DNA from 3 places in the Gulosibacter sp. genome. Region 3 is predicted to be linked to each of the others. Evidence: predicted binding sites of a transcription regulator. Region 3 holds the regulator's gene; each other region holds the start of a gene.

Region 1 (2,265 bases), on a different contig from region 3:
GGTCGCTGATATAACGGTCCGAAAGCTCGACGGCTGCGCGAATTGCCTCCGGCGTGTAGGTCACGCCGTGGTGTTCCGCGTAGCGGTCTTGCAATCCGGTGAGGATGCTCACGGCGTCTTCCACGTTCGGCTCGCCAACGGTGACCGGCTGGAAGCGGCGTGCGAGGGCCGCATCCTTCTCAATCTTGCGGAACTCGTTGAGCGTGGTCGCGCCGACCATGTGTAGGTCGCCGCGAGCAAGGCGCGGCTTCAGGATGTTTCCAGCATCCATCGAGCCCGACTCACCCGAGCCACCGGCACCGACCACAGTGTGTAGCTCGTCGATGAACACGATCGTGTTGCCACCGTCGGCGGCAATCTCATCCATGGCGCCGGTGAGGCGCTCTTCGAAGTCACCGCGATAGCGGGTACCGGAGATCATTCCGGCAAGGTCGAGCGAAATTACCCGCTTGCCCTTGAGCTGCGCGGGCACATCATCGGCAGCAACGGCCTGTGCGAGGCCCTCCGCGATCGCCGTCTTACCGACACCCGCCTCGCCAATCAGCACCGGGTTGTTCTTGGTGCGACGCGCGAGGATCTCTATGGTCTGCTCGATTTCGCGAGCGCGACCGATCACCGGATCGAGCTTGCCCGCGCGAGCCTCAGCCGTGAGGTCGAGCCCGAACTGCTCGAGTATCGAGCCCTTCGCTGCCTCGCCACCTTCGGGACCTGCGGCAGCGTCGAACTGCTGGCCCTCGGCTGACTGTGCACCAGCCTGCAATGACTCCTGGGTGATGCCCGACTTCGCGAGCAGCTGCCCGACCGTCGAGTCCTGGTTCAACACAAAGGCAAAGAACAGGTGCTCGGGGTCAACGTAGGTCGACCCGAAGGCCCGCGCCACCTGATAGCTATCAAGCAGCACGCGCTGGGCGGAACCCGTCAGCGAGTGAGCACCCTCGGCGCGCTTGTCGGTTGCCTCGGGAAGACGCTCGTCGATGGCGTGCGTGATCGCCTCGGGATCGGCTCCGAGGTGCTTGAGGTGGCTCGCGATTGGCTCGGTGACGAGCGAGGCACGCAAGAGGTGGAGCGCGTCGACATCGGTGTGACCGTGTTCGACTGCATAGCTCACGGCACTATTGACGATCTCGTGGGTGCGCTTGCTCAGCAAACGCGTCATATCGATCGAGCGGCCGGAGCGGCTGGATTGCTGACCTCGCAGGTAGCGGGCCAGGAACTCATCGAATGAACCGTCTTGGGAACCGGCAGGACCAAAGAAAGCGGGCATTAGTTGACCTCCAACAGGAAAGTTGAGTGTGTATGACTCAAGTAACGTTGGAAGTGTCTCAAACTATTCCCGAAACTGTCAAAACTGGCGAAGATTATTGAGAGCGGTCGAATCAAGGGGTGATCCGGATGGATTGGATGTCGTGGTTTTCGTTCCTCGACGCGCACGACTACACCATCGCGCGCGAAGTGATTCTCCGCGGCGTCGCGGCGATTTACTTCCTCGCCTTCCTTTCCACGTTTCGACAGTTCCCGGCGCTCCTCGGGGAGCGAGGGTTACTGCCCGCAAAGCGTTTCATCGAACGCACGAGCGGGAAAGACATCCTCACCCTATTTCGCTGGCGGCTGACGCCCTATAGTGACCGCTTATTGCGCATTCTGTGCGTCATTGGCATGGCCCTCGCGCTCGCAGTGGTCGCGGGCCTGCCTCAGCTCGGACCGGGCTGGTTGACGATTCCAGTATTTCTGGTGATGTGGCTGTTCTATTTGTCGATCGTCAATGTCGGCCAACGGTTCTACGGTTTTGGCTGGGAGACAATGCTGCTCGAGGCCGGATTCATTGTGGGGTTTCTCGGGACGAATGCCGTGGCCCCGCCGTTGCTCATCCTGTTGTATTTGCGGTGGCTCATGTTCCGACTCGAATTTGGTGCGGGCATGATCAAGATGCGTGGCGATTCGGCCTGGCGCAATCTCACCGCGATGCACTTCCATCATCAAACGCAGCCCATGCCGAACCCCGTGAGCCGCTGGGCACACCAAAAGCCCGAATGGTGGCATAAATCCGAAACCCTCGGCAGTCACATCATCCAACTCGGGATGCCGTGGCTCCTCTTCTTCCCGCAACCCATCGCATCCTTTGCCGCCGGCGCCATCATCCTGAGCCAACTCATCCTGGTCATCACCGGCAACTACGCCTGGCTGAACTGGCTGACCATCATCCTTGCATTCTCTGGGGTGAGCGACTCGTTCTTGCGCTGGCTGGTTGGCGGTCCGTGGCCGGGA
Region 2 (2,265 bases), on a different contig from region 3:
TGTGCGAGCCGCTCGCGAGCAGCCTCGTCATGCTCCTTCTTCAGGGCAAGCTCTTCGAGCTTCATCCGATCCAGCTGGCGCTTCAGATTGTCGAGTTCGGTTGGCGAAGAGTCGATCTCCATCCGCAGATGCGAGGCCGCTTCATCCACGAGGTCGATGGCTTTATCGGGCAGCTTTCGCGCCGCGATATAGCGGTTGGAGAGGGATGCGGCGGCCACGAGCGCGGTATCGCTAATTGCGACCTTGTGGTGGGCTTCGTATCGTTCCTTCAGCCCGCGGAGAATTGCGATCGTGTCCTCCACGGATGGCTCATCGACGTACACCTGCTGGAATCGGCGCTCGAGTGCCGAATCGGCCTCGATGAACTCGCGATACTCGTCGAGCGTAGTGGCGCCAATGAGTCGCAGTTCACCACGCGCGAGCATGGGCTTGAGCATATTGGATGCGGAGACGCTCGATTCGCCGCCACCGGCGCCCATGAGCGTGTGGAGTTCGTCGATGAAGGTGATGACCTTGCCCTCAGAGTCGCGGATCTCTTCCAGGACCGCTTTCATGCGCTCTTCGAAGTCACCGCGGTACTTGGCACCGGCGAGGATCGCGGAGATATCGAGGGAAATGAGGTCCTTATCCTTGAGGGATTCGGGCACATCACCTTCGACGATGCGTCGCGCGAGCCCTTCGACCACGGCGGTCTTACCGACGCCGGGTTCACCGATGAGCACCGGATTGTTTTTGGTGCGCCGCGTGAGCACCTGGCTCACCCGACGGATTTCGACATCGCGGCCGATCACCGGGTCGAGTTTGCCGGTGCGTGCGATGTCGGTGAGGTTCACGCCGAAGCGCTCGAGGGCCGACTTGGATTCCTCTTCCGGGGTTGGTGCCCCCTGCATATTTGCCACGCTGGTGTCTCCTTTCGACATCTGCGGATAGATTTCGACTCGGGTTGAGCGTGTTGCTCTAATAAACCTTGAGCCTGATTGACTCAAGTTTACGAAGAATCCCTGGTGACTGGTGAATCTGACGAATGCTCACAGCGAACGCGAAGCTTCTTTTCTCACGCCACAACACCGAAGGCACGAGGAAATCAAGCCGTTAACCTTTTGTTCACCTATAATTAACCTAACGGGCAAAGTGCCCGCGCTCTCACGTTCCCGTTGAGAGCACCGATAAGAAGCAAAAGGAGGCGACAACAATGGGTGAAATTCACGGATACATTTCCCGGATTTCCGACAACTACACCGTCACGCTCAGTGTCGACTCGGATTTTGATCGAAAGACGATCTGGCGGGCAATTAGTCAAGAGGATGCTCTCTCGGCATGGCTTGGCCGTCCATCGCGTTCGATTATGACCGGTGAGTCATTCACCGTCACTTACCCGAACGACACCGACTACAGCATCACCGCGCGTCTGCATGACCGCCGGGTGCCGAGTTCACTGACGCTCAGTTGGAAGTTCAATGACCTGCCTGAAAACCTCGTCCGCATCAGTCTCAGCAAGCGCCCCGAAGGTGGCACTGAGATCCGGCTCGAGGTAACGGGTCTCAAGCGCGAGGACGCAGCGATTGCGGCCGCGACTTGGCACGCCCAGATGGAGTTCCTGCGGAACTACCTCTACGGCACCGAGGTCATCGGACACGCGCTGCGATTCCGTCGTGACGAACTGGTTCCGTCCTACGAGCAGCAAATTCTCGACACCGGCGCACCGCGCCGTACTCGTCGAGAGCTGCTGGCCGAGCTCGAATTCGAGCAGAGCCACATGCCGCCGCAAGAAAACGAGATGCGCCGCGTGCTCCACACGCACGGACACCTGGCGTAGCCGGGAAGCAAGCGAATACCCGACCAGCACCTAACCGGTGGCGGGTCTGCAAAACTCCCTTTGCACACTCGTCACCGGTTTCGCTTGTCAGTGTGCGTTCCCGCCGCCCACGATGTGCGACTGCTGGGTGCCCCAGTAGTAGGTAATCTCGACGTGCTGCACGAGCGCGCGCCTGGCTGCATCCGCATCCCCCGAAACAATGGCCTGCACGAGCGCCCGATGCCCCATATCGTCATGTGAAAGATCTACCCCCGGGTACGAAGTGACGCGGATGAATCGGGTGAGCTGGTCCTGGATCTCACGTTCCGCGGCCGCAAGGCGGCAGCTCTTCGACATTTCGGCGATATGGATGTGCAGGAGCGAGTCGGCAAGGCGACGCTCGGTCGTGCTGTCGATCACGCGGAGGAAATCCTCCTCGAGGCGCCGCAGCTCTTCGCGTTCCGCAGGCG
Region 3 (2,265 bases):
CGGTCCTGGCGGTGCAGGCAATTTCGAAGACCTCTTCGGCGGGATGTTCGGCCAGGGCGGCTTCAGTCAGGGCGGCTTCCAGCAGGGCGGCCGCAGCTACTCAACCTCCGGTGCGGGCAACTTCGAAGACCTCTTTGGCGGGATGTTCGGCGCCGGGGCCGGCGGACCGGCAGGCTTCCAAGCCTCGCCGAAAGGTGCGGACCAACGCGCATCCACAACCCTGAACTTCATGACCGCCATCAAGGGTGACACGATCGACCTGCAGGCCGGCGACGGCCGCGTCATTACCGTGCGCATCCCCGCCGGGGTGAAGGATGGCCAAAAGATTCGGCTGCGCGGTAAAGGCTCCCCGGGGTACCAGGGCGGACCTGCGGGTGACCTCATCCTCGAAGTGAGCGTGCGGCCACACCCCGTGTTTAAGCGGGACGGCAACAACATCGTTGTTACCGCGCCAATCACCTTTGCGGAAGCCGTCAAGGGCGCCACAATCGAAGTGCCGACCATCGACGATAAGACCGTCAAGGTCCGCGTGCCCGAGTTTTCCCAGTCGGGGAAGAAACTGCGCGTCAAGGGCCGTGGCGTGAAGACGAAATCTGCCACCGGCGACATGGTGGTGGAACTCGCCGTGGTCGTCCCGAACCGACTCACGCAGGAACAGGAAAAAGCGCTCGATGACTTTATTAGCGCATCCCCTGCCGACAACCCCCGCGATGACCTCTTGCGTGAGGCACGCGTGTAGCGTTCGGTAGAGTCCAACATCCATTTGCTCGATAGGAGGTAGCGATGACAATCCCACCCACGCCGAATCTCGATGAGGACGCACCGGTATTCTCGATTGCCATCGCTGCCGACCTCGCGCAGATGCACCCGCAGACCTTGCGGCAATATGACCGGATGGGGCTTGTGGTACCCGAGCGCACTTCGGGCCGGGTGCGGCGCTATTCGCTCGCCGATATTGCAAAGCTGCGGGAAATCTCCCAGCTCTCGGAAGCTGGGGTGAGCCTGGAGGGCATCCTGCGCATTATCGAACTGCGGGAAGAGAACCGCATTCTGCGCAAACGGATGCAGCAGCTCGAGCACGAACTCGCCGAGGAACGCATTAACCGTCAGCGGGTGTTTGCTGCCGGACACGGCGAAATCATTGCTGTCACTCGCGGCAGCCGCATCCGTGCTCGCAACGAAATCGTGCTGTGGGAACCGCGCAATGTGGCTCGCTACGAAGACGAGTCCGAGGAGGACGCGGACGACTTCCGCTAGGGCTGGGGAGTCAGGGCCGCAGATTTCCACGGATGTGGGAAGCTATGCGAGGCTCGATTGAGCCGGACCGCCCGAGCGCGGAGATACCTGCCTGAATCCGAGGAGATACGACGTGACTGCTGAGCCCGACGAAGCTGCGGCATCCTCTTCTAAGGCACCGCAGATCGCGCGCGTCGTTGGCAGTGTTGCGCTCGTTGCGCTGACGGTAATCGGTATCGGAATCGCTGCCGGTTGGGGTGCCCCGAACGAGCCACTTAGTGTTGTCTCGCCGACGACTGCGGTTGTCTCGCCGACGACTGCTCCGGACCAGCCCACGACTTCGACGGCACCGGGCGCACCCACCGGTGACGGCGCATCCACCGCGCCGACTGGCGACGCGACGAACACCCCGGAGACCACCGCAGCGGAGTCAACGACCGACCTCGACATCTCGACCGCGTCAAGCGTGACCGTGCTGCTGAACAAGCGCACTCCGCTCGACCCCGCCGATTACGCCCCCGAGCCGCTCGTGTATATGAGCGATATCGGTATTGATTCGATCAACGGCCACGCGCTCCGCGAGGATGCGGCACTCGGTATCCAGGAGTTGTTCGCGGCGGCTGCGGAAGCCGGCCACGTCCTCGACATGACCAGCGGCTATCGCGATTACGACCTGCAGACCCAGCTCTATGACGGCTACGTTTCCGAGCGAGGTCAAGAAACCGCCGACGAAACGAGCGCGCGCCCCGGATACAGTGAGCACCAGACCGGGCTCGCGGCCGATATCTCTGCCCCGGGAAGCGATCCCTACTGCATCCTGCAGGAGTGCTTTGGCGAGACCGAAGCTGGCCAGTGGCTCGCCGAGAACTCCTGGCAGTACGGGTTCATCCTGCGGTACGAAGAGGGCGAGACCGCGATCACCGGATACTCGTATGAGCCCTGGCACTTCCGCTTCATCGGTGTGGATGCTGCCACCGAGTACCACGAGTCCGGTGCGACCACGTATGAGGAGTTCCTCGGCGTAGACCC

The links. The regulator HspR, encoded in region 3, represses chaperone genes until heat shock. The targets are predictions, from matches to a motif close to AAGTTGAGTCNNNNNGACTCAACTT.
Region 1: a site for HspR is predicted at 1,284-1,308, ahead of ACTHXA_RS05425 (ATP-dependent Clp protease ATP-binding subunit). Genes of this name have one in related genera too.
Region 2: a site for HspR is predicted at 965-989, ahead of ACTHXA_RS14755 (ATP-dependent Clp protease ATP-binding subunit). Genes of this name have one in related genera too.

The regions. Positions count from the first base shown of each region.
Region 1 is NZ_JBQDBE010000006.1:83,342-85,606, forward strand. Features, by position in the region: gene ACTHXA_RS05425 (ATP-dependent Clp protease ATP-binding subunit) at 1-1,264, opposite strand, end outside; gene ACTHXA_RS05430 (lipase maturation factor family protein) at 1,393-2,265, shown strand, end outside.
Region 2 is NZ_JBQDBE010000033.1:14,007-16,271, reverse strand. Features, by position in the region: gene ACTHXA_RS14755 (ATP-dependent Clp protease ATP-binding subunit) at 1-890, opposite strand, end outside; gene ACTHXA_RS14750 (SRPBCC family protein) at 1,193-1,816, shown strand; gene ACTHXA_RS14745 (FadR/GntR family transcriptional regulator) at 1,904-2,265, opposite strand, start outside.
Region 3 is NZ_JBQDBE010000011.1:58,268-60,532, reverse strand. Features, by position in the region: gene ACTHXA_RS08885 (DnaJ C-terminal domain-containing protein) at 1-739, shown strand, start outside; gene ACTHXA_RS08880 (heat shock protein transcriptional repressor HspR) at 784-1,257, shown strand; gene ACTHXA_RS08875 (D-alanyl-D-alanine carboxypeptidase family protein) at 1,370-2,265, shown strand, end outside.